Regions from separate parts of the Exiguobacterium sp. KKBO11 genome, predicted to be linked through region 3. Evidence: predicted binding sites of a transcription regulator. Region 3 holds the regulator's gene; each other region holds the start of a gene.
What was found. Region 3 encodes Rex, which represses fermentation and respiration genes when NADH is low (regulators of the CRP and FNR family bind a similar motif). Its sites were predicted from a motif close to TTGTGAAATATTTCACAA; they were not measured.
Positions count from the first base shown of each region.

Region 1: pflB (formate C-acetyltransferase) is a predicted target of Rex. The motif match lies at 4,423-4,440, and genes of this name have one in related genera.
Region 2: AYO36_RS14645 (formate/nitrite transporter family protein) is a predicted target of Rex. The motif match lies at 4,968-4,985, and genes of this name have one in related genera.
Region 4: AYO36_RS09905 (L-lactate dehydrogenase) is a predicted target of Rex. The motif match lies at 5,102-5,119, and genes of this name have one in related genera.

Region 1 is NZ_LUCU01000055.1:51,799-59,880, reverse strand. Features, by position in the region: gene abc-f (ribosomal protection-like ABC-F family protein) at 1-1,058, opposite strand, end outside; gene pflA (pyruvate formate-lyase-activating protein) at 1,333-2,052, opposite strand; gene pflB (formate C-acetyltransferase) at 2,087-4,336, opposite strand; gene AYO36_RS14355 (hypothetical protein) at 4,676-5,104, shown strand; gene AYO36_RS14350 (DEAD/DEAH box helicase) at 5,133-6,305, shown strand; gene AYO36_RS14345 (hypothetical protein) at 6,302-6,946, shown strand; gene AYO36_RS14340 (GGDEF domain-containing protein) at 7,002-8,082, opposite strand, start outside.
Region 2 is NZ_LUCU01000055.1:111,675-119,756, reverse strand. Features, by position in the region: gene thiD (bifunctional hydroxymethylpyrimidine kinase/phosphomethylpyrimidine kinase) at 1-84, shown strand, start outside; gene thiM (hydroxyethylthiazole kinase) at 65-832, shown strand; gene thiE (thiamine phosphate synthase) at 822-1,460, shown strand; gene AYO36_RS14670 (hypothetical protein) at 1,631-1,915, shown strand; gene AYO36_RS14665 (ArsR/SmtB family transcription factor) at 1,971-2,339, shown strand; gene AYO36_RS14660 (CHASE3 domain-containing protein) at 2,385-3,023, opposite strand; gene AYO36_RS14655 (YitT family protein) at 3,217-4,083, opposite strand; gene AYO36_RS14650 (hypothetical protein) at 4,220-4,822, shown strand; gene AYO36_RS14645 (formate/nitrite transporter family protein) at 5,006-5,842, shown strand; gene AYO36_RS14640 (YkvA family protein) at 5,875-6,294, opposite strand; gene AYO36_RS14635 (aminopeptidase) at 6,393-7,616, shown strand; gene murB (UDP-N-acetylmuramate dehydrogenase) at 7,672-8,082, opposite strand, start outside.
Region 3 is NZ_LUCU01000011.1:4,007-12,088, reverse strand. Features, by position in the region: gene AYO36_RS00360 (S8 family serine peptidase) at 1-49, opposite strand, end outside; tRNA gene AYO36_RS00355 (tRNA-Ala) at 274-349, opposite strand; gene tatC (twin-arginine translocase subunit TatC) at 455-1,234, opposite strand; gene AYO36_RS00345 (twin-arginine translocase TatA/TatE family subunit) at 1,242-1,439, opposite strand; gene AYO36_RS00340 (redox-sensing transcriptional repressor Rex) at 1,439-2,098, opposite strand; gene AYO36_RS00335 (ATP-binding cassette domain-containing protein) at 2,266-4,167, shown strand; gene AYO36_RS00330 (hypothetical protein) at 4,167-4,589, shown strand; gene AYO36_RS00325 (flavin reductase family protein) at 4,721-5,314, opposite strand; gene AYO36_RS00320 (DoxX family protein) at 5,334-5,732, opposite strand; gene AYO36_RS00315 (winged helix-turn-helix transcriptional regulator) at 5,916-6,236, shown strand; gene AYO36_RS00310 (flavodoxin) at 6,342-6,797, shown strand; gene AYO36_RS00305 (haloacid dehalogenase type II) at 6,866-7,525, shown strand; gene AYO36_RS00300 (hypothetical protein) at 7,573-8,082, opposite strand, start outside.
Region 4 is NZ_LUCU01000022.1:554,828-562,909, reverse strand. Features, by position in the region: gene phoU (phosphate signaling complex protein PhoU) at 1-361, shown strand, start outside; gene AYO36_RS09930 (DUF4912 domain-containing protein) at 469-1,194, shown strand; gene AYO36_RS09925 (1,4-alpha-glucan branching protein domain-containing protein) at 1,227-3,410, shown strand; gene rpmG (50S ribosomal protein L33) at 3,515-3,664, shown strand; gene AYO36_RS09915 (5-formyltetrahydrofolate cyclo-ligase) at 3,722-4,267, shown strand; gene AYO36_RS09910 (DUF92 domain-containing protein) at 4,261-5,040, shown strand; gene AYO36_RS09905 (L-lactate dehydrogenase) at 5,206-6,162, shown strand; gene AYO36_RS09900 (GNAT family N-acetyltransferase) at 6,420-6,929, shown strand; gene AYO36_RS09895 (M42 family metallopeptidase) at 7,091-8,082, shown strand, end outside.

The DNA.
Region 1 (8,082 bases), on a different contig from region 3:
CGTTCTACCGTAAACGAAACATCCTTTAGGATCGGTTTCGTCTCATGCATGAAAGAGACACGTTCAAACGAAATCAGTCGTTTCGCACGAATCGCTTCATGTTCGAATGCGACGTGAACAGTCGGTGCAACCTGTGGTTTTTGTACACGATCCTCGAGTAGACGCTCGAGTTGCTGCTCTTTTGCCTTGACCTTCGTCGCATGTTTAGCAGCCTTCTTTTTCGCATACGGATCCCGTTCACTCGCTTGATTCGAGGCTTTTTGATGCCATTGCCGATAACCCTGAATCATGCGTGTCAGCTCTTTACGGGTGCGTTCTTGTTTTTCGTACGCTCGTTGTTGCGACAGAGCTTGATGTTCCTTTTGTTCTTTATAGGACTGATAGTTTCCGCTGTATCGCGTTGCCCCTGATTCGGATAATTCAATGACGGCATCAGCCGTTGCGTCGATGAAGAATCGTTCGTGTGAGACATAGAGAATCGAGGTCCGTGACATGTTGACCCATTCCGTGAGCCACTCGAGTGTCTCTTGATCCAGATGATTCGTCGGTTCATCGAGAATGATGAAATCAGGTCGTGATAGAAGCAGACAGGCAAGTTGGAGGCGCGTCTGTTCACCACCGCTTAAACTGGATGCTTTGTGTGTCCAGAGTGCTTCCTCTAATTTGACTTCTTTTAAGACGCGTGCTGCATCTGCTTCCAGCGAGAAGGCGTCCTGATCGATTGCTTGTTGATAAATCGTCAAGTCACCATTCATGGCATTAGTGCGAAGTTGATAACGAACCGCATCCGCTCGTTCGACGACATCAAGAACGGTGTGATCGCCCGCCACGAAGTGTTGTGATAGTAGACCGAGTTTTTTGTAATGACGCTTGATCGAACCGTCAGTCGGTTGAAGTTGATCAGCGATCAAGTGTAACAGTGTCGTTTTTCCGATGCCGTTCGGACCGATTAAGGCGACATGTTCACCGGTATGAATATGAAAAGAAACGTCCGAGAAAAGGCGTCGTTCGTCGTAGTCCATCGATAGGTGTTGGATCGTAAGTGTTTCAGTAGGCATAAAAGCAGCTCCTTTAGTGTTCATTTCCGATAAGATGAAATGAAAAACACACCATCCGAAGCGAGCGGATGGTGTGCCGGAGTGTAACTCAAAGAAGGTGCTGGCCAGAGGTTGGTCACACCGAAAAAGAGCAGACTCGTAGCGTCAGACATCCGCAACTGCATTGCGAAAGAGATGATTTCATTCATCAAGCGACGTGTACGAGTGATTGCTTCATTTCGGTGTTGTACCTCCTGTTCATAGTCTATGCCGTCATTGTAACAAAATGGAAACGTTAACACAAGTACGATTCAAGTAATGTTTGCGCAGTATCCGTTTCTTCTGATGAAGGGGGAAGCACATCAGTTAACGGATATGCAAGACCGAGGTTTTCCCACTTATAGACACCGAGTTGATGATACGGAAGTACTTCGACGCGCTCGACGTTTCCGAGCGTCCGGATGAACTCGCCGGTCTGACGGAGGAAATGTTCTGACATCGTAATACCTGGAACGAGGACGTGGCGAATCCAGACGGGAATGTTTCGCTCGGCTAGGCGTTTTGCGAAGGCGAGTGTATTGGCGTTACTCCGTCCAGTCAAGACGCGACAAGCGGCATCGTCGATATGTTTGATATCGAGTAGTACTAGATCCGTCGCATCGAGAATCGCATCGATGTTTTTCGGGACGACGGATCCCGCGGTATCGATGACCGTATGCAGTCCATGGCGTTTTGCTTCTGTTAAAGCAGCCTCCAAGAATTCTGGCTGAGCGAGCGGTTCACCTCCAGAGAAGGTGATTCCGCCACCCGTGGCCTCGAAAAAGGAGCGATAGCTGATCGCTTCTTTTACGACTTCGTCTGCCGAGACACGCCGTCCGCAACCGAACTCCCATGTATCCACGTTATGACAGTATTGACACCGTAGTGGACATCCTTGCGTAAAGACGATGAATCGAATGCCAGGACCATCGACTGTTCCACATGATTCAACGGAATGGATCATACCATAGGTCATACTGCTCACTTCCTTTCACATACTACACATCATTTTAGAGAGAACCGTGGAACGTTCGATTGATGACATCGATCTGTTGTTCACGCGTCAGTTTAATGAAGTTAACGGCATAACCGGATACCCGAATCGTTAACTGTGGATATTGTTCTGGATGCTCCATGGCATCGAGTAACGTCTCACGGTCAAAGACGTTGACATTCAAATGGTGTCCTTTTGAAGTCGTACCACCCATATATCCGTCAAGTAATCCGACCGTATTGCGAATACGTGTGGTCTCATCCTTACCAAGTGCTTTTGGAACAATCGAGAACGTGTAGGAAATCCCGTCGAGCGCATGTTCATATGGTAATTTTCCGACAGATGTCAGTGCGGCGACAGCTCCTCTAGTGTCACGTCCATGCATCGGGTTAGCACCCGGTGCGAATGGTTCACCCGCACGGCGTCCATCTGGCGTATTTCCTGTTTTTTTACCATAGACGACGTTTGAAGTAATCGTCAGGACAGACTGCGTCGGAAGGGCATTGCGATACGTTGGATGTTTACGGATTTTCTCCATGAACAGTGTGACGAGATCGACCGCCATCTGATCCACCCGTTCATCGTTATTCCCGAACTTCGGAAACTCGCCTTCGATTTTAAAATCAACTGCAATCCCATCCGCATCTCGGATTGGACGAACTGTTGCGTAACGGATGGCGGATAGACTGTCAGCGACGACCGATAAACCAGCGATACCGCATGCCATCGTCCGTAAGATTTCTGGATCATGTAAAGCCATTTCAATCCGTTCGTAGCTGTACTTATCATGCATGTAGTGGATGACATTCAGTGTGTTGACGTACAGTTCTGCGAGCCAATCGAGTTGACGATCATAAGCCGCCATGACGGTTTCGTAATCGAGTACTTCGTCGAGCATTAGTGGTGTAGCTGGGGCAACTTGGATTTTGAGCTTCTCGTCCATTCCGCCATTGATCGTATAAAGTAATGCTTTTGCCAGGTTTGCTCGCGCACCGAAGAACTGCATCTGTTTCCCGATCTTCATCGCGGAGACACAACAAGCGATGCCGTAATCATCTCCATAAACCGGTAACATCAAATCATCGTTTTCATATTGAATCGAGCTTGAAACGATCGACATCTTCGCACAGAATTCCTTGAATCCGCGTGGAAGCTGAGTAGACCAGAGAACGGTTAGATTCGGTTCCGGTGCCGGACCAAGTGTCGAGAGAGTGTGTAAGAAGCGGAATGAACTTTTCGTGACGTTTGATCGCCCATCTTCACTCATTCCACCGATTGATTCCGTTACCCACGTCGGATCACCTGAGAACAGATCGTTGTAGTCTGGTGTCCGTAAGAACTTAACGATCCGAAGCTTCATGACGAAATGATCGACGAGTTCTTGTGCAGTCTCTTCCGTCAAGCGACCAGCCGCAAGATCACGTTCGACATAAATATCAAGGAACGTCGAGACTCGACCGAGTGACATGGCTGCCCCGTTTTGCTCTTTGATGGCAGCAAGATAGGCAAGATAGACCCACTGGAATGCTTCTTGTGCTGTTTCTGCAGGGCGGGAGAGATCGAAACCATAGCGAGCTCCAAGCTCGGTCAATTCCGTTAATGCGCGCAACTGTTCATTCATCTCTTCACGGTCGCGAATCATCGATTCAGATAAGAACCCGCCACGTGCCTTTAAATCCTGCTTACGTTCTTCGATCAAGCGTGCCGTTCCGTACAAAGCAACACGACGATAGTCACCGATGATCCGTCCGCGACCATAAGCATCAGGTAATCCGGTGATAATACCGGCTTTACGTGCAGCGCGCATCTCAGGGGTATAGGCATCGAAAACCCCTTGGTTATGTGTCTTCCGGTACTCGCTGAAGGTTTTCGTGACGGTCTCGTCTGCTTCAAAGCCATACGCAGCTAGGGCATCATTCACCATCCGAATCCCACCGTTCGGATGAATCGAACGTTTAAACGGTTCGTCTGTCTGTAAACCGACGATTTTTTCGAGTGAGCGATTCAGATACCCTGCATCATGCGAGAGGATCGTTGATGGTGTTTTAGCATCGACGGCATACACACCACCACGTTGTCGCTCTTCATTCGTCAGCTGTAGAATTTGTTGCCAGAGACGTTCCGTTGCTTGCGTCGGACCGACTAAAAAGTGATCATCTCCTGTATATTCCGTGCGATTGAGTCGGATGAAGTCTGCGACATCGATCGTCTTTACCCATTCACCAGACGTAAAGTTCGTCCAGGCACTCGTTTTTTCTAATAACATGGATACCACTCCTTTAATATTGAGCTAATCATCAGTTCCTTATGTGAATAGTGTAACAAAAGGAAGGGGTGATTCCCTTTACGTTCATGTGAATGTTTTAACAAGTGAACAAACGTTGATATGATGGGCTTTCTTTATTTCTGTATTCATATGAGAATAGTTTAAAAAAAACAGTTTTAGATTGCTAATTCAAGGTTTTTTAGAAACTGTATGAGTTGATTTGAAAAAGATTTACTAGAACAGTTGAAACTGTGAGGAATGTCACGCTACGGTGCCTTGTATTTTTAAGACGTATCGTTGACAATGAAAAAGGGAATATAGAACGTGGAGGTGTGCCAAATGGAGTATGTATCATTAACACAACAAGGAGAGTATCAGTCAGGAGACTGGGTCTCACTGAAAATCGGATCGGACGGTTCAACGCGAACGGGAATGATCACGGAATTCGAAAATGATGGATTCTGGATTCGGTTTGAAGATGATTTTGATTATGAGGACTTTATCGGCTATGATGAATCGTATTGGATTGCGCTTGTTCGTCGTCCGGTTGACGTAAAATCGACGTATGCGAGTCTTGCGGAGTACCCGGCACTCGCTGCAGAATTACAGGATCGTGTCATCCAAGGATTCGAGATTCTAGAAGAAGAAGCCGGTGAAGGAGAGATCCGGTTCCACATTCGATTGCTCGATGCAGGAAATGAATATACACAGACATTACGGGGTTACCGTGATGCATCAGGAGATCATGTCGAATACGTAACGGCATGATGGAATTAAGAGAGTAGGAGAAATCGTTATGAACTTTACAAAACCATTTTTACAGGAAGCATGGGAGCGCGCACGCTTTACCGAGTTGATGCCTGTTCAAGAACAAGCGATTCCATTGTTGCGCGAAGGAAAAGATGTCCTGGCTGAAGCGCCGACAGGAACAGGGAAGACGCTTGCCTATGTCATTCCAGCTTTAGAAAAGATTGAAGTAGAAGAACCACACGTGCAAGTCGTGATCACGGCACCAACACGGGAACTCGTCATGCAAATTCATCAAGTCATTCAATTGTTTGCCCAAGGAAGTGGTATCAAATCCGGTGCATTCATTGGTGGTGTTGAATTAAAACGACAATATGAACGATTAAAGAAAAAACCACAAATCATCGTCGGAACGCCAGGGCGTCTCGTTGAGTTGATTGATTCGAAGAAGTTGAAGATGCATAAGGTGAAATTGATCGTCTTGGACGAAGCGGATCAAATCTATGAGAGTGGTATGAGTGACTCGGCGACGCGGATCGCAAACAGTGCACTACGCGATCGACAACTGGCATTCGTCTCAGCTACATTACCGGAACGGACAGCAGAATGGGGACGGACGCTTGCGAATAATCCTGAGACAATTCGTGTTGAGCGTGCCGTCAGCACACAAGTGACATTTGGTTATTTGGAGACTTCACGTCGTCAGAAGCCGGAATTGTTACGTCGTCTGGCGAACATGCAAGGATCAAAAGTACTGACATTCATTAATAACCGTTCCTTCCTCGGACCATTGAATGGCGAGTTGAGTAAATACTCATTGAAATACCGGATTTTAGACGCTGAAAAAGGCAAACGAGAGCGGATGGAGACATTGCGTTCTTATAAAAAGGGAGAGTTTCCTTTACTCGTCACGACAGGTCTTGCGGCACGTGGGTTAGATATCGAAGCAGTCACGCATGTCGTCCATTATGATTTGCCGGAGTCGCTTGACGATTTCGTACACCGTTCAGGTCGGACGGGACGTGGAAACGCGAACGGAATGGTACTTGCTCTTGTTACGGATCAAGACTTAAAACACTTAAAAACACTTGCGAAGCAAATGGGCGTCGAGATGGAAGCGATGGAAATTTACCGTGGGGAAGTCATTCCAAAACGTGAATTCACAGCACCTCAGACGATTAAACGACCGGCTACTCCTCACCGGAAAGGGCGATCGAAATGAAGAACGATCGAAAAGTAATTCCGTTTCCGACGACGGTTTCTGAAGCGGAAATGAATGCAGCCTTGAAGAAGATGTATCAAGAAGCAGCGACAGCGCGTAGTACGGATTGGGTCGCTTTCATTGAAGAGATTGCGACGGAGGGACGTTGGTATTTAAAAGATGCTGAATTGTTCCGGGACTTATTCGTAGATTGGGCAATCTTCTATGAGACGGATGATCAAGGAAAAACGCCGCACGGTCGTTTTCTTGAGCAGGTCAAAGAAGAGTTATCGCCTAGCCTCTACCGTGCCTTGCGTGGATTAGCGGACCCGATGCCTTCGTTGTTTCAAGTCGAGGCGGATGGTGTCGTTGATTTAATGTCAAAACAGACGTATCAAACGGATTTGTCTGAGATTGAAGTCGAACCAGGTGATTTGTTGATTGGGAAACTGCTCTACATTTCTGGGAAATGGCGCTTTGCGATTGCCTATATGAAAGTAGCGCGCGCACTGGTACCAGAAGTCCTCGCTTTGTTGACGGACTTCGTGGATGAAGTAGGAGAAGACGCGTTGCTTCGCCAGTACCCTGAGTTTTGTGCGGAATTGATCGACTTACTCCTCGATATCGAAGAAGGCAACATTGCGCCGAGACCAGAAGAATAATCGAAAAAACCTAGGACACATGACCGATTATGATCAATGTGTTCTAGGTTTTTTTTCAAGAATCTGCTCGATATAGGGCGACATCGTTTTTATCCCGATGTTTCACGCGATACATGGCAAGGTCGGCTTGCTTTAAGCATGTTTCAAGATCAGCCTTATGACACGCGGTCACACCGATGCTTGCAGAAACGAATAAGGATTGTCCTTTATAAACGTAAGGACGTCTTAAAAAGTGTAAGAAGGATTTGCATTTTCGACGTAAGGACAGTTCATCATCGGCGTGTAAGAGGATCGCGAACTCATCTCCACCAAGTCGATACACCTGTTCTAAAGAATTCGTATGCTCGCTCAATCGTTTCGCGACCTCGATCAATACGTAATCACCTGCTTCATGACCATACGTATCATTGACTTGTTTAAAACCGTCTAAATCGACTACCGCAAGATAATTCATCTCGAGGAGATGGTTCGAAAAATCTCGCTCTAACGAACGACGGTTTCCGATACTTGTCAAGGCGTCATGGTAGGCGTGGTATTCGATACGTTTTTGCCGGAGCTTTCGTTCAGTGACGTCATGTAAAATCGTGAAACGTCCCATCGAGGTGGTGGCAATTTGAATCGGAATATCAATGATCTCATATCGTCTATGTTGTTCATCTTCATACTCATCGATATCTGTCTCAAGTGTTTCTAATAAGTGACGCATCGTACGTGGAATATGTTCAATCGTCATGTCGGGTAAATGAAACAGACGTTGGGCAGCTAAATTTGCGTATAGTGCCGTTCCGGATTGATCGAGTCGAATCATCGGGTCAGGATGACCGAGAAAGAGTGGAATGACTTGCTGTTCACTATCTTTGATTTGTTGTTTTCGGTGCTCGATGCGTGAAGCGAGTTGTTCATTCCGTTCGTGTAATTGTGCGACGATCAACCCATGCTGACGAGCAATCAAGATTTGTCGAATGATTAGTAAAACTAAAATGATGAAGATATCGAGCTTTCCGCCTTCTCGTTCCACCATGTAATGAATAAATAAAGGAACGGCCAGTAGAGGGAGCCAGGAACGGGGAATGACCGTCGTTCGAGTGGTTCCTTCTTCGATATGATCAATATGCCATAGAATAGCTGCACTTTGC
Region 2 (8,082 bases), on a different contig from region 3:
GGATTTGCTCTCGGACAAGGTATTGGACCGACACATCATTTTCACTCACTTTGGAGGGATACACATGTTTACGACCATTCTTGAACACAAACCACTCATTCACCATCTGACGAACACGGTTACGATCAACGACTGCGCGAACGTCACACTCGCTGTTGGAGCATCACCCGTTATGGCGGAAGACATTCGTGAAGTAGAAGAGATGATTAGACTCGCGCAAGCTCTTGTCTTAAACATTGGTACGATCGATGCAGACATGCAAGCAGCTCAACGACTCGCAGCACGTGAAGCGGGACGTTTGAATGTCCCGATCGTTCTTGATCCAGTTGGAGCAGGGGCAACGGCATTACGTACTGCCTTTTCTAAAGAACTCATTGATCTCGGGTGTACGGTCATTAAAGGAAATGCTTCTGAAATCAAGACGTTACTTGGGGAAGATGGGCGAACTAAGGGAGTCGATGCTGCGGGAGATGCAATGATGGATCGAGAAAGTATTCGTGCATTCGCTCGCAAACACCAATCTGTCCTCGTCGTGACAGGTCCGAACGACTACATCACAGATGGAACGCGCGAAATGGAATTACATGTAGGAACACCACGTCTGGGAGACATCACGGGTACAGGCTGCATGACGGCCTCCTTGATTGCGAGCTTCCTCGGTGCAGGATATACGGCATTTGAGGCGGCTGTCCACGGGACATTCGTCATGGGAAAAGCAGGAGAACAAGCAGCCTCCGCGCAAGGTCTTGGTGATTTTAAACGAGAGTTGTTCAATGCCATCAGCCTCATGACGGTGCAAGATCTGGTGGAGGTGACAGAACGTGTCAATTAATTACTCCATCTATGCAGTGACGGATCGTCGGTACCATCCTGGAGTCGCGATCGAGACGGTCGTTGAGGAAGCCATTTTAGGTGGTACAACGATCGTGCAATTACGGGAAAAAACAGCGCAAGGAAAGGAATTCTTCGATCAGGCAGTTCGGTTGAAAGCACTCACGGATCGACACGACATTCCTTTGATCATCAATGATCGGATTGATATCGCGTTACTCGTCGGAGCTGGTTTGCATATCGGACAAGAAGACATTCCTTTAACCGCAGCACGTCGCCTTTTACCAGATGCCGTGATTGGTGTGTCGGTAGCAACCGTTGCACAAGCGATTGAAGCAGAACGAGACGGAGCATCTTATTTAGGCGTAGGCTCTCTATTTGCGACGTCATCCAAAGCGGACGCTAATTCCATGTCGCATACGATGCTTCAGGCGATTCGGGAAGCTGTACGATTACCTCTAATCGGTATTGGTGGAATCACAGCAACGAATGTCTCCTCTCTGCCCATCCCGTTGGAAGGGTATGCCGTCATCTCAGAAATTTTCGCTAAAGAAGATCGGCAACTCGCTGCGCAGCAAATGACAGATGCTGTGCGTGAATGGCATCAATCACTTCAGAACAGGGTATAATCCGTTCAGAGGTGATTGTATTGAAATGGCAGACAATCCGTTTTCGCGGCTATTGGATTCGATATCGGTTAGAACCACAAATCATTCGAGTCGATAATCAGGGGATCTACCATCTAGGAAAAGTCTTATTTCCACATCCTAATCGTATATCTTATGAGATGGCCCTTTTATTGAAAGAAAAGTATGAAAGACGCTACAAACGTCCGTTGTATATTAAAACGAGCTCGATTGCGACGGAAATTTGGGGACATACTCATTTAGATATTTATTACCGGGCACTTCTTCGTCTACCGATTCCGACTCGGCTTCGTCAACGTTATACGAACCGATTAGAAAGCACGAAAATCATTGACATCGGCGTACGCGCTGTCGATCAAAATCGAATTGTCTGGGATATCGGAGATTACGTAGGAGGATGGTTCGTGTTTTGGCTCATTCGCAGACGAATGCGCTGAACTTGCAATGTCCCGTTTCTCATGGTGCAATATAAGTAGAAACGAGGTGACGGACATGGACATTCCCCGTTGTGAAACGATTGCGATTGATGAACAACGTGCGTCTGAAATCGGACATATCGTTGATACGATTCCGACGCTTGAAATCGGAAAGCTATTTAAGATTCTTTCGGATGCGACACGACTGCGAATCGTTTATGCGCTGACGATCGAAGAAGAACTATGCGTTTGTGATGTCTCGGCCTCTGTCGACTGTTCGATCGCGACAGCGTCGCATCATCTTCGATCTTTGTTGAAACAAGGACTCGTCAAGTTTCGAAAAGACGGTAAAGTCGTCTATTATTCCTTGGATGACCATCATGTGTCATCGCTTGTACATATGGCGATGGAACATGTACAAGAGGGAAAAGCAATGCCTGAATGAGTCTTTAGAATAAACGAAAAGCGCAGCTTTAGCTGCGCTTTTCGTTTATTCTAAAGACGATTGTTCTGATCCTTTTGGAGCGAAGTGGTGGAAGAAAAAGACCGTGGCACTAATCAATAAAAAGGACAGGATGGAGAGAGCGAGACACATCCATTTATATGTAGCGATTAAAGTATCTGATTGTTGTAATTTGGCTTGAAGCGTTTTATACAAATCATCTTTCACACGGGATAAGTCTTCGAGAATCGTTTGAGTCGTCTGAGTCGATTGTCTAGCAAGACGTTTTGCGGCTGTTGGACTTTGACGTTCATAGACGACAAACACGCGTTCAATTTCAGACTCCCAGACATTGTTGCGGCGAAGGAGATCCTTAATCGTCCCTGGAGTAGTCGACGATTGGTTCAGACTATTGCGCAAATCATGGATTTTAGACGTTGAAAAGTAATATTGTTCGATATAACGATTATCTTCATACAATAAGAGACCACGAACCGCATTGGCACGATCTCGATTGTGTTCGACCAACTGATCTACCTGATTGATTAACGGTATATCATGATCCTTCATTTGCTCGGTCATCGTTGCAATCGTCCGATAACCGGATAAAGCATAGATGATCGGGATAGAGGCGAATAAGCTGATCAAGAAAATCAGCAGAATACGCTGACGCCAAAGAGAGTGCATGCAATCATTCCTTTAAATAAAAGACATGTCATAAGCTTAACTACTATCGTAAAAAAAGTGAAGCCTGTCTATTTTTTGAATAGGGATAATGACTGAAAAACTGAATAATACTAATAAAAAAGCAGGAAAGATGATGCAATACGAGAAGCTGTTTTAAGAAGATGAAAAAAGCACAGCTAAGCTGCGCTTGGTGTTAAAACGAATACGAATGTTCTTTGTAATTGCCAAAAACAGTATGGATTTCCGAAAATGTAACGAATGCATTCGGCTCGACAGAAGAGACGATTTCTTGCAAACGGACGATTTCGTTATTTTGAACGACGACATAGACCATTTTTTTCGTTCGGTTGGAGTATCCTCCACGTGCATCGAGAATCGTGACACCACGACCGAGTTCTTTTGTAATGACTTCATTGATTTCATCTGCTTTCTCACAAATGATGATACATTGCTTAGAAGCAGAATAGAAACTGTAAACCGTCTGAAGGGCTTTCGCACGAACAAAGCTCATGATGAGAGCATACATAACGTGTTTAAGATCGAATACCCACCATACAAGGATGTAAATGACAAGATCTTGCATCAGAAATATACGAGGAAGTGGCCAGTTATGAAAACGAGCAAAGAAAAACTTTCCAAGAATATCAAGCCCTCCAGTTGAAGCACCACCGAAGAAGATCAATGCCATTGCAAGACCAGAGACTAGACCAGCAAAGATGGAAGCGACGAGCGGATCGTTTAGAGATTCCGGAACGATTTGAGTCGGGATCCAGTCAATTAAAAAGGAAGAAGCAATGACAATAATTCCAGATAAGAACATGAATCGTTTGCGTAGGAAACGGAAACCTAAAAGGAAGAGGGGAATGTTTAAGAGCAATTGCGTTAATCCGATTGGCGTGTGGAAGAGCTCTTGAATAATGAGCGTGATCCCCATGATACCGCCTGATCCGATATCATTTGGAGATAGTAGTAGGCTGATGTAAAGGGAATACAGCAACGTACCAATGATTAAGAAACTGATTTTTTCAACTCTCTTTTTCTGTGGGTGTGTTGTAGTCATGGCAATATGATGAGTGACCTCATGCTCCTCCTTCTGTGAGTATCTGCATGCAAGAGTACGCTCATATGCATAAAATTTCAACCCTTCTTATGAAAAAAGATGAAAAAGGGTATGTTTTTTTAGGAAGGTGATGAAAATGAAGAAAATGTTATGGATTCTTGGTTGTATCTGCTTAGGAATACTAGTTGGGATTCGTCTTTTCGAACAACCCAATGAAAAAAATCAATCATCCATTTGGCATGATGGTGATCTTGTAGCGAGACAAGTGGGTGCCTCGATGATGAATACGGTAGCGGTTCGTCAATTAGCCGAACAACTTCCGTTCTCATCAGAATTAAAACAGGTAGATGTCGAAGGAGAATCGTTACGTCTTGCCTATGAAGTGACAGGAAAAGAGCGACAAGCTTGGATTGGTACCGATACCGGGACACTACAGGTGAATCAGGATTTTTTAAAGGCTCGGTTATCTAAAATTCTGATGCATCATACGCTTGTTTTATTTTCAACGATTCCTGATTTGACCAATCTCGAAATTCACTACACGGATCCGTATTCAGATGCAGATTTTACGATGGACCGGAAAACATTCGACGCCTACACTCCGACCGATATCGAACGAGCTACTTCCTCTTCTAGACGCTTTAATCGTGTCGTCATTGATGGTTATGTGCTCGATGCCTCAAGACGAAACACCTTCTTTGAACGCTTCGCATCACGACTACAGATCCAAACTAATTAGTTGTATAAAGCAAGAAAAGGCATTTTTCACAATCTCGACACAATGATATCGTTTACATCTCGTTCTTTTATAAAAACGATAAAACAGGTCTATTCAATACTTGAACATCTTTTAAGATGGAAGTATGATAATAAATGAACAAACATTGTGAAGTGTTGAACAAAAGAAAGAGAGGTTTCTACGATGAACGAGGTAGAAGCATTAGAAGGATTACGGAATAAAGCAATCAAGTCGACGCGCATGCTACAAATGCGTCCTCTCGAGTACTTAGTTCGTGCCATGTTAGCGGGAATTTTCATTGGATTTGCAATTATTTTTACCTTAAAAGCAATTAACGGTCTATATATGGCGGAGTCACCTGTTGCGACACTTGTCGGTGGACTGACCTTCGGAGTGGCGCTTGTCCTGATCGTTTACGGTGGGGCAGAGCTGTTCACAGGAAATACGATGTATTTCACGACGGCGACGATGCGTGGCTATACGACGAAGATGGATACGATGAAGGTCTGGTTGATCTGTCTAATCGGAAATGGACTTGGCGGATTAGCGTTTGCGCTACTCTTTTCCCAAACAGGAATCATCCAAGAGCTTGGTATGAACAACTGGTTATTTTCTGTCTCAGAGACGAAGATCCACCATACGACGTGGGAAATCTTCACACGAGCTATCTTCTGTAACTGGATGGTCTGTTTAGCGATTTTCATTCCGAAAAATATGAAGAATGAATTAGCGCAAATCATGATGATGATGGTACTTGTTGCAGTATTCTTCGCATCTGGATTTGATCACGTCATCGCCAATATGGCATTGTTCTCCATTGCGTTAGTCGTACCACACCCGGATACGATCACATTTGCCGGAGCGATGCATAACCTGTTACCCGCTCTAGCTGGAAACATCATTGGTGGAGCTGTCTTCATGGGAATGATCTATACGTGGTTGAATAAAGAAAAACTAGAGGTAGATGAATCACGTCAATCCACGACACCTGTTCATATCGCTTCGAAGCAAAACGCATAAAAAAGGGCAGCTGTTGCGACAGCTGCCTATTTTTATTCCATATGTTGAAAGCGATCGACGTCTGCAGCCAGTTCTTCATAAATCGTTTCGACGATCTGTGCATCATCGAAGAGCCCGAGGACGTTATCGTCCGGTAAGGCGTCAACAGGAGACGTGAAGTACAGAACGGCCGTCAATAACAATTGTTCCTGCTCCGCATGCATTTCGAATTTTTTCTGATAGAGAGCACGAAGCATTTCAAGCAGTTGTTTTAATTGAAAATAAAGGACGAGTTCTGCCTCGCGTTCGATGTCCGAGCTTTCTGTAGACGCAATATCTTGCGTCAAGTGCGCAAGTCCGATTTCTGCTCGAACTAACAATTCTTGCTGTGCTTTTTCATCACCAACGAGGTCGAGTGCCTGTCGGTGAAAATACGTATAAGCCGATTTAAAATCGCCGGGTGTGAATTCCATGGTGATGCCTCCTTCTCTTCTCTTTCTAGTTTCGCCTTATTTCTTGCAAAATTGCAACTATTTCGTGAAAATAAAGATACAAGAAAGGGGATTACATAATGCCGACACAAGCAGAATTACAACAATACGCGTCTTTAGCCGTGCGTACGGGAATTAATCTACAACCAGGACAACAACTCGAGGTTCGTGCAGGAATCGAAAATTTGCCGCTCGTTCGTGAAATCACGCGTGTCGCCTACGAAGTAGGAGCTACGCAAGTATATGTACAATGGTCGGATGATGAGATGACGAAAATCCGTTATTTCGATGCACCGGAAGAGTCGTTTGATACGTTCCCAGATTGGTTAAAAGCACGTTACGACCAACTGGCAGAAGAAAAGACTGCGTTCTTATCGGTCGTTAGTGAAGATCCAGATTTATTGAATGGCGTTGACTCGAGCCGAATCGCACGTGCGAATAAAGCAGCCGGTGTCGCTCTTGCTAATTGGCGGAAGTTCGTCATGAGTGACAATGTCAGCTGGTGTGTCGTAGCAGCACCTTCTGAAAGCTGGGCGAAGAAAGTATTCCCTGATTCAGAGAATGCCGTTGAAGAGCTCTGGTCAGCTATTTTGAAAGCAACACGTGCCGATCAAGCAGATCCGGTCGCTGCATGGGCGGATCACGATCATAATCTGCGTTCAAAAGCAAAATTCCTGACAGAGAAGAAATACAAAACATTGCACTACACAGCTCCAGGAACAGAATTATCAATCGAATTACCAGAACGTCATGTTTGGTTAGGTGGCGGTGGTCCGAATGCAGATGGTGTTGATTTCATCGCGAATCTGCCGACAGAAGAAGTGTTCACATTGCCGAAAAAGACAGGAGTCAACGGACACGTCTCGAGCACAAAACCACTTAGCTATAGTGGGAACTTGATTGATGAGTTCACACTCTGGTTCGAGAACGGAAAAATCGTTAAAGCGGAAGCAAAACAGGGTCAAGAAGCATTAGATGACTTGATTTCACTTGATGAAGGTGCACGTTATCTCGGAGAAGTTGCGCTCGTACCACACCGCTCGCCGATTTCTGACTCGGGTATTCTATTCTATAATACATTGTTCGATGAAAATGCTTCATGCCACTTAGCGATTGGTCGTGCGTACTCGACATGTCTCGAAAATGGTCCAAGCCTTTCAGCAGAAGAACTAGAAGCACAAGGCGCGAACGACTCGATGACGCATGTCGACTTCATGATTGGATCAGCGGATCTATCGATTGAAGGAGAACTTGCAGACGGAACGCGTGAATCAGTCATGCGTGACGGAAACTGGTCGATCTAAACGAACAAAAAGGTGAGTCCGAATACGGAGCTCACCTTTTTCGTAAAATGATTGATTATGCTTCTTCACCGATGATTTTCACTTCTGTCTCAAGTAAGATACCGAATTTTTCTTGAACGGTTTCTTGGACATGACGAATGAGCGCGATATAGTCGGATGCTGACGCATTCTCGACGTTGACGATGAAGCCAGCGTGTTTCTTCGACACTTCAGCGCCACCGATGCGTGTTCCCTGTAAGTTACTATCTTGAATCAGCTTACCTGCAAAATAGCCTTCTGGACGTTTAAAGACGCTACCACAAGAAGGGTACTCGAGTGGTTGTTTCGTTTCTCGCTTATGCGTCAAATCATCCATGACTTCCTTGATCAATGCTGGGTCACCCTCTGTTAACGCAAATCGACCTTCGAGGATGATGTATTCTTTCTTCGAGAAGCAACTTGTCCGGTATCCCAGTTCGAGTTCATC
Region 3 (8,082 bases):
TGGAAGACGTCATTAAGACGGCTGCCATAAGTGCAATCTTCTTCTTCATGCGTTCGTTTTCCCCTTTTCTGTAAAACCATAGTAGTACTACTAATAAAACAGTTAAACGAAAATTCTGTATATTTAGTTTAATGAATTTAATGGAAATAAACAATTTATATTTGCCTATTTTTTTAATTTATTTGTTTTACATGACATTTTATATTTTTAAGGAATTAAACTGGGAGTAAAATAAAAACTCCTCGAAGCCTCGAGGAGTTAGATGTTTGGTATTGGTGGAGACTATCGGGATCGAACCGACGACCTTTTGGCTGCCAGCCAAACGCTCTCCCAGCTGAGCTAAGCCCCCATGAATTATCTTTAGTATACGTATCACTAACTGCTTTATCAATATAAAAATAACGCTTTCATAAAAAAGAATTCCTTCCAAAAATCGTCGGAAGGAATTCACGATTCATTTATTCAATTCACGCATCAAATCCGCCTGTCGTTCAAGCTCTGCCTGTTGCTCGAGGATCAGGACCTTTTTGTACGTCCGCGCAGAAATCAAGATGCTGATCTCATAGAGAACGAACAATGGCACCGAGATCATCAAGTGTGACGTCACGTCCGGCGGTGCGATCAATGCCGCAACGACGAACAGCGCAAAGTACGCATATTTCCGATTCTTTCGCATGAAATATGGCGTCACGAGACCCAGACGTGTCAGGAACATCGTCACGACCGGCAATTGGAAAAGAAGACCGAACGGCATCGTCAACCGGATTAAGAAACTGAAGTAGTTCTCCACTCCGATGACTTGTTCGATTCCGAGCTCTTTCCCGAGATCCGTTGAGACTTCAAGCAAGAAGGGAAGCAACCAGAAATACGAGAAGGCTACGCCAGCCAAAAACAGAAAGAAGATGACCGGAATATACGTCAATGTCGCTTTTTGCTCCTTGTCATAAAGTCCTGGTCGGACGAATGCCCAGAGTTGATACATCCAGAACGGTGACGCTAAAATCAGCGCAATAATGAACGCAAGATTCAAATACAACATTAAAGGATCGGCGACGTTGAAGGCATTCAAACCGATACCGAGCTCTTTTAAGTCTGCTTGCAAGAAGCGGACGAGCGGTCGGACGAGCGGAAATGCGACAGCGAACAGGACGACGACGATGATAAGCGACCAGACGATCCGCTTTCGCAGTTCGTCAAGGTGCGACGTCATGCTTTGCTCTTGATCAACCGTCATGATTCAATCACTTCTCTTTCGGTTCGTCCTTTTTATCGTCGTCCATGATGCCGTTCGTGGCATTCTTGAACTCTTTCAATGTCTGACCAGCAGCACGTCCGAATTCTGGTAACTTCTTCGGTCCAAAGATGATCAACGCGACGACCGCGATCAATCCGATGCTCGCAGGTCCGATACCTAGTGTGAGCGGAATAAGGTTTTCCATTATGATTTCACTCCTTCAGCTGATTGCGAATAATGCTTCATGAAATAAACTAACGACTGCAACTCGATCGATAAATCAATGTGATGGACCCGGACGCTCGCTGGCACGTTCAACCGCGCTGGCGTAAAGTTCAGGATGCCTGTCACACCATACTCGACTAACTCATCCGCTACTGACTGCGCGAACTGGGATGGAACCGTCAAGATGGCAACATCGACCTGATTCGCTTCGATTTGTTCTTTCATGTCCGAAACATGATAGATTGGAACGTCATGCGTCGTTGTTCCGACCTTCTCTTCGTCCGCATCAAACGCAACGACTATCCGAGTACTATTATTCTTTAAAAAGTTATAATTTGCAAACGCTGTTCCGAGATGACCGACCCCGATTAAGGCAACATTCGTCACCTCATCTTGATTCAAGGTTTTGCGGAAAAACGTTAAGAGATGTTGAACGTTGTATCCATACCCCTTCTTCCCTAATGCCCCAAAGTAGGAAAAATCGCGACGAATCGTTGCTGAATCAACCTTCACCGCCTCGCTTAACTCAGCAGAAGAGACGCGGAGCTTGCCTGAATTGTATAAACTTTGGATGAAGCGATAATATAGCGGCAACCGTTTTGCTGTCGCTTGTGGAATTTTTGTGTCTGGTCCATTCATCCTGCAGTTCCCCCTTCGGCCACATCCATCGTGGCACCCAAATCTTTGCAAAAAGCTTTCTACTCTCCTTGATTGTAAACCACTTCACATAGAGTCACAAATAATATATTCCGCAGGACCTCGCGCTTTTGTTCGTGATAGACTAAAGGGTGGAAGGATGGATGGAAATGATACTCTTACAAGTCAACCAACTCTCGAAATCATTCGGCGTCGAGCCGATTTTAGAAAATATCAAATTGGAAGTACAAGAGCGCGACCGCATTGCGCTCGTCGGACGAAACGGTGCCGGTAAATCGACCTTGCTCAAAATCATTGCTGGCGAACTCAGTCATGACTCAGGCGACATCATGAAAGGCAAGGATGTCAAAATCGGTTATCTCGCGCAAGACAGTGGTCTCGAATCGAATGAGACGATCTGGAACGAGATGCTGACCGTCTTTGAACATCTCCAAGAACAAGAACGGACACTGCGCCGGATGGAAATCGAAATGGGCATGGAGCATATCTTGAATGACCCGGTCGCTTACGATCGTCTCTTGAAGACATACGATCAAGCGCAACACGACTTCTCAGAAGCCGGTGGTTATCAGTTCGAAGCAAATATCCGCTCCGTCCTGCACGGCATGCGCTTTTATCCGGATGATTACTCGCGCCGGATTCAGACATTATCCGGTGGTCAACGGACACGGCTTGCCTTAGCAAAGATGCTCCTGCAAGCACCAGAGCTCCTCATTCTCGATGAGCCGACCAACCACCTCGATATCGATACGCTCGCGTGGCTCGAAAGTTACCTCGGTGGTTATCGTGGTGCCGTCCTGATCGTCTCGCACGACCGGTACTTCCTCGACCAAGTCGTCAATGTCGTCTATGAGCTGTCACGCAATGTCTGTCGTAAGTTCACCGGGAACTATACGAAGTACTTGGAGCAAAAAGCGGCCTTATACGATCAGGAAATGAAGCAGTTTGAACAGCAGCAAGAAGAAATCGCGAAGATGCAGGACTTCATTCAACGGAACATCGCCCGGGCGACGACGACAAAACGTGCCCAAAGTGTCCGGAAACGGCTCGAAAAGGTCGACCGACTCGATCGTCCAGATGGAGATGAGCGTAGCACGGTCCTGTCCTTCCCGATTGAAAAACAGAGCGGGAATGACGTTCTGCAAGTCAATCAACTGGCGATCGGTTACGAAGAAGCTGTCTCAAAAGACATCACCTTCCGCTTGCAACGCGGTGAATCACTGGCACTCGTCGGACCGAACGGAATCGGAAAGTCGACGCTTCTAAAAGTCCTCGTCGGTCGCTTACGCCCCCTCTTCGGTGATTTCCGTTTCGGAACTGGCGTCTCGATCGGCTATTACGATCAAGAGCAGGCGGAACTCAATGATCGGAACCGTGTCATCGATGAGATTTGGAACGAATGGCCACTGATGCGTGAACAAGAAGTCCGGTCTGTCCTCGGGCAATTCCTGTTTAGCGGTGACGATGTCTTCAAGATCGTCCATGAGTTATCCGGTGGCGAACGCGGACGTCTCGCGCTCGCGAAACTGAAACTCCGAAAGACGAACGTCCTCGTCCTCGATGAGCCGACGAACCACTTGGATCTGGATTCGAAGATGGTCCTTGAAAACGCGCTCGTCGACTACGAAGGTACGCTGCTATTCGTCTCCCACGACCGTTACTTCATCGACCGGATCGCGACCCGCGTCATCGAGATGAGTGAAGCCGGCGTGACGGAATACCTCGGTGATTATTCATACTACACGGAGAAGAAGGCGGAGCAAGAAGAGATTGCGCGTCTTGAAGCCGAGGAAGCAAAAGCCGCAAAGGTCACGGCGTCGAAGACGATCGACAAGGAAGCACAGAAAGAAGAACGCAAGCGCCGTCAGCAAATCGAACAGCTCGAACAAGACATCGAGCGGCTCGAACAGCGTTCGGCAGAAATTGAACAATTGCTCTGTGAACCGGAAGTCTTCAACGATATTCCGAAAGCGACAGCTCTTTCAGCAGAACGTGACCAAATTGATGTCGATCTACTCGAATTGATGGAACGATGGGAGAACCAACACTGATGCGGACGAAAAGCTTTTTCATTAACTTGATTCAAGGACTGCTATCCGGCATCCTTTATTTCGTACCGATGTATGCGGACTACGTGTCGACCTTCATCCGGCCGGATGCTTTTAATGCCGCGCTTCCTTTGTTCCTCCTGATTTCTTGTATGATCGGTCTCGTCATCCAGACATGGAGCGGTCTTTTCGTCAGTTTACTCTCGGGATTATGCTGTACGCTCCTGACGACACAGCTATTCGTCGAACTCAATGACCCGTTGATCCTATCGTATTACGGTAGTGTCTCACCGCTCACCGCTTTCTTGATCAGCTGTGTCGGCATTTGGGCACTCGCGATCGTCTTTTATTTGCTCGATGGCTATCAGTACAGTAAACGTCATGGTCTTGAAGCCTCTTCAAACGAAATCGATCCGCAACCTTGAAGTCCGATCGATGAATCAGATGAACGACATGAGAAAAAGGAGTGGAGATTCCGGTAGCTAGACCGGTCTCTCCACTCCTTTTCGTTTGAATCAAAACGAATCGTACGATGAATCAAGCATTCACGCTTCTATCATTTTGTCGGTCGGGCAATCGTAAACGTCTTCCCGATCGTCGCATAATCATTCCCTGCTAAACGAGCGACAGCCTTCAAGCCTGCTGCGTCAATCCGGAACGAATCGACGAGTTCATCCGCGACGTGATAACGCAGTACTTCCCCAATCAGAAGATCGGCACCTTCTAGCTCGACGTGTTGCGTCAAGCGCATCTCGAAGCGGATTTTCGCTTCCGCGATTCCGGGTACTTCGATCGCGTCACTATCGACGAGCGTCAAATCCGTCCGCTCAAGCTCACTTTCACCGTAAGCAAGTGGCGCTGCTGTCTCATTAACTGCGTCGACGATCTCTTCGCTGACGATATGGATGACATAACTTTGTTTCGCCAAGATGTTACGTGCCGTATCCTTCTGCCCCTGATCCGTCCGTTGTACGGCGATCACCAGTTGCGGCGGACTGCTTGAAGCGACCGTAAAGAAGGAAAACGGTGCGGCGTTGACCGTCCCGTCTTCTCCTTGCGTTGTCACGAAAGCAATCGGACGCGGAATGATGCTTCCGATCAGTAATTTATAATTGTCTTTTGCGCTAAGCGTTGATGCCTCGAACTTCATGAATGACCCACCTTTTTCTTCACCCGATGAGTGCAGCGAGTGAATAGTCTCCAGCACCGATCATCGCTACACCAAGCGCGATGACGATCAATGCCATGTTGTATTCGTACCCGTTCTGCGTCACCCAGTAACCATTCGCACCGTGTACTTTAACGATCGCGACAAGCATCGATCCGATGATGAGGAGTGCTGCGATCCAGAGGAATACGCCTCCTGCAAACAACAAGCCGCCGATCAATTCAGCAAGACCTGCTGTAATCGCGAGTGCCTTCCCTGGCTTCATGCCGATTGATTCGAACCAACCGCCTGTTCCAGCGATTCCGTGTCCGCCGAACCAACCAAATAATTTTTGTGTCCCGTGTGCAGCGAACGTTAAGCCGATGATTAAACGAATAATTAAAAGTCCTGTATCCATCATTTCTCTCTTCTCCTTTTACCTAATGTATTTTAGTTACTTTAAGTAACTCAATAAACAGACTATATCTTATCACTTACTAAAAGTAAATAGATTTGTTTTAGTTCTTTTTGTTACATTAAGTAAAATGATTCGATTTTTTTAGCAGAAGCGGGTATACTACAACTATAGAAAGGATGAGTGCTGATGGAAGAAGTCGCAATCCAACCGGCTCTTTGTCCCAAAGTCGAACATGCCTTTGAAATCTTAGGTAAGAAATGGACGGGTCTGATCTTACGTCACTTGTTGACGAAGACATGTCGTTTCAATGAGATTCAAGATGCCATTCCCGAATTATCAGGTCGTATGCTCACGGAACGTATGAAGGAGCTCGAAGCGGAAGGCATCGTCATCCGGACTGTCATTCCCGATCGTCCGATTAAGATTCAATACAGTTTGACCGACAAAGGGCGCCAACTCGAACCGGTCATTCGTTCCATTGAGGAATGGGCCGAACTACAAGACTAATGTATAGAAAAGCATCTTCTTTGGAAGGTGCTTTTTTATATGTCCTTTGACATTGATAATCATTATCAATTAAAGTAGAGAAGTACAGTGAAAGGAGGAAGATGCATGCATATCGCGATTGGATTCGTCAGCATGTCCGGTAATACGGAAGATATCGTCTCGCTCATTCAACATGAACTCGAGCAACACGATGTCAACGTGACGATCACGGAACTAGATCAATTCGTCGGGGAGGACTTATCACGTTTTGATGGTCTATTACTCGGCTCATATACATGGGGAGACGGTGATTTACCGTATGAAGCAGAAGATTTTGTCGAGGAGCTCCGGGAACAATCCTTACAAGGGATACCGGCGGCGGCTTTTGGTTCGGGGGATCTTGATTATCCGAAGTACTGCGCAGCCGTTGATTTGATTGAAGACGCATTAAAAGAAGCTGGGGCGACCATCGTCACGGATGGCTTGAAGATTGAGTTTGATCCGAATACCCCGGAGAAACAAGCCGCTTGTCGTGCGTTCGTGCAAACGTTTCATCGCTTTTTACAACAGGTTCATTCTTGAGTGTCGTTTGAATCCGTACTGTAAGGGAATCGTTAAAGCAGACTCTATGAAAGTGAGATGAATGTTTTATGACGATTCAAGCACTCGTCTTTGACGTCTACGGTACATTATTCGATGTCCATTCCGTCAAAGAACAAGCCGAAGCGCTTTATCCGGATCACGGAGAAGCGATCAGCAAACGCTGGCGGGAGAAACAATTGGAGTACTCTTTCCTCCGGCAATTGAACGGACAGTATGTGCCGTTCAGCCAAGTGACACAAGATGCCCTCCGCTATACGTTACTTGAACTAAAGCTCCATGTGACCGAGGAACAAATCACGACGTTAATGGAGACGTACCTGACGCTTGATGTATATCCTGAAGTCAGCTCCGTTCTCGAGACGATGGCGGACAAGCGTCTGGTCGTCTTCTCGAATGGTTCCCATGATATGCTCGATCCGCTGATTGAGCAGTCAGGCTTAGCCGATCGGTTCGAACATCTCGTCAGTGTCGATGATATCAAACAGTATAAGCCAGCACCTGCATCCTATATGCATGCCTTAAACACGCTCGGTCTAAAACGCGAGGAGATCCTCTTCATGTCCTCGAACGGTTGGGATATCACCGGGGCGAAGAGTTTCGGCTTCAAAACGGCATGGATCAATCGAAATGGACTTCCGGTCGAGGAATTGAATCTCGATCCCGATCGCATCTATGATGACTTGACGGGTATCACTGAATGGCAATGAACGAACAACAGCGGACTCCTATTTAGGAATCCGCTGTTTTCATGGATTTAGTAATTAGACAAACGTGAGTAACCCTTCTTGAATAGATCGAGTTTCAGACCGCCTTCTTTTTCGATGAAGAAGAGGTATTCGTTTTGATCCGTATCCTTATAGAAGACCTTAAATAACGTCAACGTCCGTTTTTTATTGTTCTCGACAGCCGTCACCTCATGCTTTGAGATGACCTCGGCTTGGACTTGTTCTGCATCCATCTTTTGAATCATTGGTTCGAATGACTTCTTTTCTTGATCCGTCACTGGTGTTCCGGAAGCAATCATGAAATAATCATCACTCGCCTTGTTCGTTAAACCATACTTCCGATCGACGATGACGACGTTACTGAGCTTACCATTGACTGTCTGATCAAAAGCATATAACTTTTGAATCCGGGTCTTTTCCCCTTCTGCTCGTCCGATTTCGTAAAGTGGACGTTGTTTCGTATTCGTCTCGACCGCTTTTTTATCGGGTACGAGTTCTTCCTTATAGGCGACTTGGTATGCGTTGACGATTTCTCGGAT
Region 4 (8,082 bases), on a different contig from region 3:
GAATATCTCAAAAGCGGTTCTTCGTGTCGAAACATTCCCGTATGTCATCGATATCTCTTTGTTGAAGGAAGCATTCGAGACATTACTGGATATGACGGAAACTGCGATCGTCGCCTATCGTGACGGAGATGTCGAGAAAGCAAAAGCCTTGTCTGATCTCGATAACGTCATTGATGAGACGACATATAAGGCACTTCGCCAGTACATGCGTCATATGTCACTTCAGCCGATCGTCGTCGATGAAGTCATGCAATTCACGAACATTTGCCGCTACATCGAGCGGATGGGTGATCACTTGACGAACGTCGGGGAGCATCTGATCTATCTCGAAAAAGGAAAACATTATGATTTAAACGGATGAATCAAGTAGGCAGGAGGAATTTCCTCTGCCTACTTTTTTTGTAAAGGGATTCGAAACACGTTTGTAGAATAGGAAAGAAGTGAATAATGACAGAGAGGTGATTGGGAATGCTTGAGCAAATCATTAAAATGAAGGAACAAGGGCTGACAACAAAACAAATCGCAGCTCAATTGGATACGACTGAAGGAAAAATCAAATATGCTTGGACTAAATATCGTAAATCGTTAACAGAACAACCTTCTGTAGCAGCGCCGAAAGTAAAATCAAAAACGGTCAAGCAGACGAAAAAGTCGACTGCACCGGTATTAGACGTCGTACCGTCTGTGCAAGTGGTACCTTCGCTAGAACGTGACGCGTTTGGAATGGCGACACATTACGAGGATGACATCCTCCACGCCATCGTTCAGTCACCGACAGCGTTGTACGTCTACTGGGAATTATCTGAACTGTCGAAACAGTTGCTAGAGACGCACTATCACACGACGTTTGATTCGTTCCGTAAAGAATTACGCATTATTGATGTCACGCTTGTTGAATATGAACAAGGACAGGCAAATCGGACGTATCAATTCGAGCTACCAGAAATGACGAATGCTTGGTTCGTTCGACCAGTCGCCCCGAATACTACATACATCATCGAATGGGGCATTCAAACGATCGACGGGGACTTTGTTCCAGTACTACGTTCAAAACCAGTCGAAACGCCACGTGACGAACCAGTCACGGATGGACGGTTCGCGGAAGTCGTGCATCATTGGCAATACGGAGAGGTCGAACAACCGGAATGGGTCGAGGTATTACGTCCTTATTCCTATTTCGATCGCGTCCGGTAATGGAATTAGAGAGAGGGAAAGGAAGAGAAGCTATGCGAAAAGGATATTTTTCACTCGTCTTACATGCACATTTACCATATATCCGTCATGAAGAGGCACATCGTCTAGAAGAACGGTGGATGTATGAAGCGATTTCAGAAACCTACATCCCATTATTGTGGGAGGTCGATCGCTTATCACGTCCGCTCGGCTGGACGGTCAGCATTTCACCACCCGTCATCGAGATGCTTGCCGACCCATTGATTCAAGAACGGTATATCGAGCATATCGAGGATACGTTACGTTTGATTCGCCAGGAACTAGAGCGAGAGCTTGCTCAAAAGGAACGAGATGCACTTCTATTCTATCAAGACCGCTATCAAGATTTATTGAATACGTTCCTTCACTGGGAAAAAGATTTGAACCGCGCATTCCGTCATTATAAGGAGCAAGGTTATCTCGATTTGATTACGTGTACGGCGACGCACGGATTCAGTCCGCACATGTTGTCCGAACAAGCGGCACGTTCTGAAATTCAGACGGGATTGAACTGTTTCGAACGTCATTATGGATTCCGTCCATCTGGTCTTTGGATGCCAGAGTGTGCGTATACGCCCGGACTTGATCGTATTTTGTATGAAGAGGGCATTCGTTATACATTCGTTGACGAACATTCAATCTTAAACGCGGATCCGTCACCGAAACACGGAATCGGAGCACCTGTCTATTCGCCGCACGGTGTGGCACTGTTCCCGCGTGATCAAATCATTTCCGGGAAGATTTGGAGCTCTGTCATCGGATACCCGGGTCATCCGGATTACCGCGAGTTTTATCGTGACCTTGCGTACGATCGAGAGTGGGATCAAATCGCTGAGTTCATGCACCCAGAGGGCTTACGTTATGATACAGGATTGAAATTGCATCGCGTAACAGGAGAAACGGATCAAAAAGACTATTACGTCCGTGATTGGGCATGGCAACGGACAAGTGAGCACGCAGCAGACTTCGCACAAGCACTCGGTGAACATTTAGATGCGCATCAAGGACAAGACTTCCCACCGTTCCTTGTCACTGCACCATTTGATGCCGAATTGTTCGGTCACTGGTGGTTTGAAGGTCCCGACTTCCTCGGTAAAGCGATGGAACGTTTAGAAGATCAAGGAATTGAGTCGATTTCACCGGCAATCTTCCTCGAGCGTCACTTCCAAGACATCGACACGGCACACGTCGCGATGGGAACATGGGGACGAAAAGGCTACGCGGAAGTCTGGATCAACGAACGCAATGACTGGATGATTCGTCATCTCCATCAGCTTGAGAAGAGACTAGCAGGTGTCGTAGCTCGAAATCGTCATCAAGATACGTTGACTGTCAAAGCGAAGCGTCAACTCATTCGAGAATATCTCCTCGCTGTCTCGAGCGACTGGCCGTTCATCCTCGATGGACAGACGACAGCGCAATATGCTGCGAATCGTTTCCGTGAGCACATCTTACGTTTTGAAGAAACCGAGCGTCGACTGGATGCTGAGGAGCTGACGGTGGAATGGTTGGATGATCGATATCGCGAATATCCTTTTCTTCAAGATTCAGATATTGAACCAGATGTCTTTTTGACAGCACATGATTACTATGTGGCAGTGAAGCGTGAGAAATCTTGGAATACAGACGCCATCTTATTGTTCGTCCGACAATATGATGCGTCAGACCGGCCAGCTTCGGAGCTCGCTCGACGGCTCGCTGCTGCTGGTGAGAATGTCTATGTCGTTACGGAACATCCGGAAGCGTATCGATTTGAAGAAGGTGTTCACGTTTACGGAGTGCAAGTGACGGGTCTACCGCTCGTTCAGACCTATAACCAATTGGCGGCACTAAACTTAGCCTTCTTACGTCAAGCGCAAGCCTTGAGTAAGATCGTTGATTTCGCAGTCATCCACAACTTCAACATGGAGACTGCATCAGCTGCCCAAGCCATCGCTAAGATCAAAGAATTGCCACTCGTCAGTAACGTCTACGATGTCGAAAGTGAGCGTTCACCTGATCGTTCAGGCGGTCTGGTCGTTGCCTTAAAACGACTTGAAGGAGATGCGTTGCGCCAATCAGCGGTCGTTTATCTAGAACGAGAAGAGTCACGTCATGGGGTGGAACAAGAGTATCACGTCGAAAAGAAGCCGCTGCGTTTTGAAGAGAACCTTGAAAAACCATATCAACACGTGACGAATCCGAAAAAGAACGGATGAACAGTTGCAATTCCTTTCCTTTCTTGGTACGATACTTGAGTATGCTTAACCTTATGTAAAGCAAAATCACTTGATACATCGAGAGCTAGATAGGAGGGAATCCCATGCGCGTTAAAATCACATTAGCTTGCACTGAAACTGGTGACCGTACTTATATCACTAAAAAGAACAAGCGTAACAACCCAGAGCGTCTTGAGTTGAAGAAATACAACCCACGTCTCCGTAAGCACACACTTCACCGTGAAGTGAAATAATTGAGATGGAAGCCGTCACTTCGTGTGATGGCTTTTTTTGTGGAAAGGAAGACAACTATGAACAAACAAGAAGTACGCCGTCTGATCAAAGAACGACTAGATGTGATGGAGAACCGTGCGGAAAAGGAACGATTGATTCACGAACATGTCTTGTTACTACCCGAATGGCAACAAGCGACCTGTGTCGCGATCACGTTAGCTTTTCGAAATGAATGTGATACAAGAATGCTGATTGAACAAGCGTGGCAAGAGGGCAAGACGGTCTTGATACCAAAAGTAGTCGGAGACGAGATGGTCTTTTATGAACATGGACCAGAAGATCAACTGCAAGCAAATCAGATGGGGATTGCTGAACCGATCGCTTCAGCGCGTCGCGCCTCACTTGATCAAGCAGAGCTTTGCCTCGTTCCAGGTCGCGCCTATCGTCGGGACGGCTATCGTTTAGGATGGGGAGGAGGCTATTACGATCGTGCACTCGTGCCATATACAGGATGTAAAGTATCGATTGCCTTTTCTGAACAACTTCTTCCAGATTTCGAAGTGGAAGCCTTTGATATCCCCGTTGACTTGATCGTCACTGAATTAGAGGTCATCCGATGTTGAGCGCGACCATTTTGTTTTGTCTATTGCTTGCTTGGACCGGACGATCTTTTCGTTTATTGACGACAAGTGGTGCTATCATGACCCTGCTCGTCGGTAGTGGTGTCTCATTCGGATTCGGTTGGCAAGGATTAGTAGTACTCTTACTCTTCTTTGGTAGCTCGAGTCTGTTATCGAAGGTCGGACGATCTAGAAAACAATCGGTCGACTCCATCGTTGAGAAAGACGGCGCGCGTGACGGATGGCAAGTCCTTGCGAATGGAGGGGTAGCGTTCGTTGCTGCCTTAGCGTATGCCATGACGATGGATTTTGCGTATCTCTTGTTATTTCTATTCGTCATCGCAGCATCGAATGCTGATACGTGGGCATCTGAAATCGGACCGCTCTCAAGACGTGATCCGTGGTCTCTCAAAACGTTACGACGGGTACCAGCAGGAACGAGTGGAGCGATGTCGCTGATTGGAACGATCGGTACGATCGCAGGAGCTGCGTTCATCGCTGTAGCAGCGCATTGGATATTTTCTCTTTCTTTAAGACACGTCTTACTCGTAACAAGCATCGGTGTACTCGGGAGCCTACTGGATACACTATTTGGAGCGGTAGGGCAACGCGTTTACCGATGTACGGTTTGTGGGGAATACACGGAAAAGCGAGAGCACCATGGTCAACCGACAGCTTACGTTTCAGGCATTCGATTTTTAGGGAATGATGCTGTCAATGTCTTAACGAGTGGTTTGGCAAGCGGAATCGGGTTTATCATCGTTCGATTTTGGTAACTGGAAATTATGTGAGTATGTAATTCCTTATGTTAGGATATCAATGACACAAAATGGACAAATGTGATTAATTTCACATGATACAAAGAATGTGAAAGATGTTACAATTTACTTGTGAGATAGTTAACAAACTCTTAGGACGAATGGAAGGGTGGACATAACGATATGGAATTACATGCGAAAGTGACACGAGTAGCCCTCATTGGAGCTGGTGCAGTCGGTTCAAGCTTTGCCTATCAGATGTCAACAGCTGGACTTTGTGAAGAACTTGTCATCATTGATGTCAACAAAGCCAAAGCAGAGGGCGAGGCAATGGACTTAAACCATGGAACACCATTTAGCTCTTCACCGATGCGAATATGGGCTGGCGACTACGCAGACTGCCGCGAAGCGGAAGTCGTCGTCATCACGGCAGGCGCTCCACAAAAACCAGGTGAGACAAGACTCGATCTTGTCGCAAAGAATGCGTTGATCATGAAAGAAATGATTCGTCAAATCATGGATTCCGGTTTTGATGGGATCATCGTCGTGGCTTCCAATCCGGTTGATATCATGGCACATCTTGCCTGGAAATATTCTGGTCTTCCGAAATCCCGCGTATTTGGATCAGGGACGGTGCTGGATACAGCGCGTCTGCGTCAAATGCTCGGAGAATACTTTCACATTGATTCCCGAAATGCCCATGCCTATATTCTTGGCGAACATGGTGACACGGAATTCGCAGCCTGGAGTAACAGCCGCATTTATGGAAAAACGATTGATGAACTACTTGCTGAAGACGATCGTTATTCTCAAGCAGATCTTGATCAAATCTACATCAACGTCCGAGATGCTGCTTATCATATCATCGAGCGCAAAGGGGCAACCTACTATGCGATTGGGCTTGGACTCGTTCGGATCGTTCGTGCCATCCTCGGAAATGAGAACTGTCTATTGACGGTCGGTGCGCATGTCGATGGGCAGTACGGAATTTCCGGTATCCATATTGGAGTTCCCGCCATCATCAATCGTCAAGGTGTGCGTGAAATCATTGAAGTCTCATTGACGGAAGAAGAGTTGAAGAAATTCCATCATTCTGCTGATGTATTACGTCAGACGCTTGAACCCGTCTTGCAAGGATAAGCGTACGCATCATGATGAAGGTATTACGAAATAAAGTAGCAAAAAACTCAAGTGTCGGACTTGCTTCATATTGTCCACACTTGAGTTTTTTTGATGTAGAGAACGAATACATAAAAAATCACATCTATTCGTCCGGTAGTAAAAAGAAAAAAATCTAGGTTTTATTTTACTAGAAAAGGGTTAAGTAAGAGATAGAAGCATTTTTACGTCATTTTTTTTGTACGTCATGATACCCAAAAAGGAGAGAACCGACAGTCATGTATACTTTTCGAAAACTAACTAAAGAGGATGCAGAACAATACTGGAATCTACGCCTTGAGGGATTAAAAAATCATCCAGATGCATTCGGTCATTCGTTTGATGATGAACAGCAAACCCCGCTCCGCGAAGTACAAGAAGGACTTGAGGGAGAACCCGACTCCGATGAGGTTTGGCTTGGTATGTTCGACGGTGATACATTGTTTGGGTTTGGTCAGGTCAAACCATATGAATTGTCACGTGAATCGCATAAAGCGATGATTTCTGGAGTATACGTATCACCTGAATATCGCGGGGGTACTGGTCGCGCTTTAATGGAAGCCTTAATCGAGGAAGCGAAAAAGTTACCGGACGTCGAGCAAGTCATTCTTGCCGTTTTATCAGGGAACGAAGCCGCACAAAATCTTTATGAGTCGCTCGGTTTTGAAGTATATGCCGAAGATCCAGATTCCGTAAAATTAGAAGACGGCACATATCGTGATGATATTTGGATGAAGAAGTACGTCTAAGTTCTTCAGAGGATGTAGATTAGAAGCTGTAGCAAAAAAAGTGCTACGGCTTTTTTGCATGGTATCCGTAGGATATCAGTATCGGCAAAGAATGAATATTTGTTATCATGAGAACAAAGCGGATGTCACGTCGTAGTCCGATTGAAAGGGAGCGAATGAATATGAAAGAAGTCATACGTACGATTGAAGAGCTTGTCTCGATTCCGAGTCCAACAGGTTCGACAAAAGAAGCGATTACATATGTAGAAAAGCGATTGATCGCAGAAGGGATCACGTATCGAAAGCTTGAAAAAGGAGCGATTTTAGCGACACTACCTGGTGCTTCAACGCGTACGCGGTTACTGACGGCACACGTCGACACACTAGGAGCGATGGTGAAAGAGATTCTACCAACAGGACGACTTCGTTTATCACAACTAGGGGGATATGCTTGGACAGCGATCGAAGGTGAGAACTGTCTCATTCATAAGATGGACGGTCAAACGGTTTCAGGTACGATCGTGTTTCATCATTCGAGTGTTCATACGTCGCGCGAGACGAACAAAACGGAACGCTCCGCTGATAATATCGAAGTACGACTCGATATCCGTTCGACGACGGCAGAAGAGACGCGCGTTGCGGGGATTGAAGTAGGAGACATCGTAACGTTTGATCCGCGATTCCTCTATACGGAAACAGGATTCGTGAAGTCGCGCCATCTCGATGATAAAGCATCCGTTGCTTTGTTACTTGAATTGATCAAGGAATGGAAAACAATCGAACTACCACACACGGTCCAGATTCTGATTTCAAATTACGAAGAAGTTGGATTCGGTGGGAATGCTGGATTCACGGACGAGGTCGCAGAATACATCGCGGTCGACATGGGGGCACTAGGAGACGGTCAGCATTCGGATGAATTCACGGTCTCGATCTGTGCGAAAGATGGTTCAGGTCCGTATGACTTGGCTTTACGCCACCAGTTAACGCGCTTAGCACAACGTAATAGTATTCCATATAAGGTTGATATCTATCCGTTCTATAGCTCGGATGCCTCAGCAGCAGTAAGTGCGGGCCACGACGTCCGGCACGGATTGTTCGGTCCGGGAATCGAATCGAGTCATTCGTACGAACGTACACATGAGACGTCGTTACAAGCGACATATGATTTGCT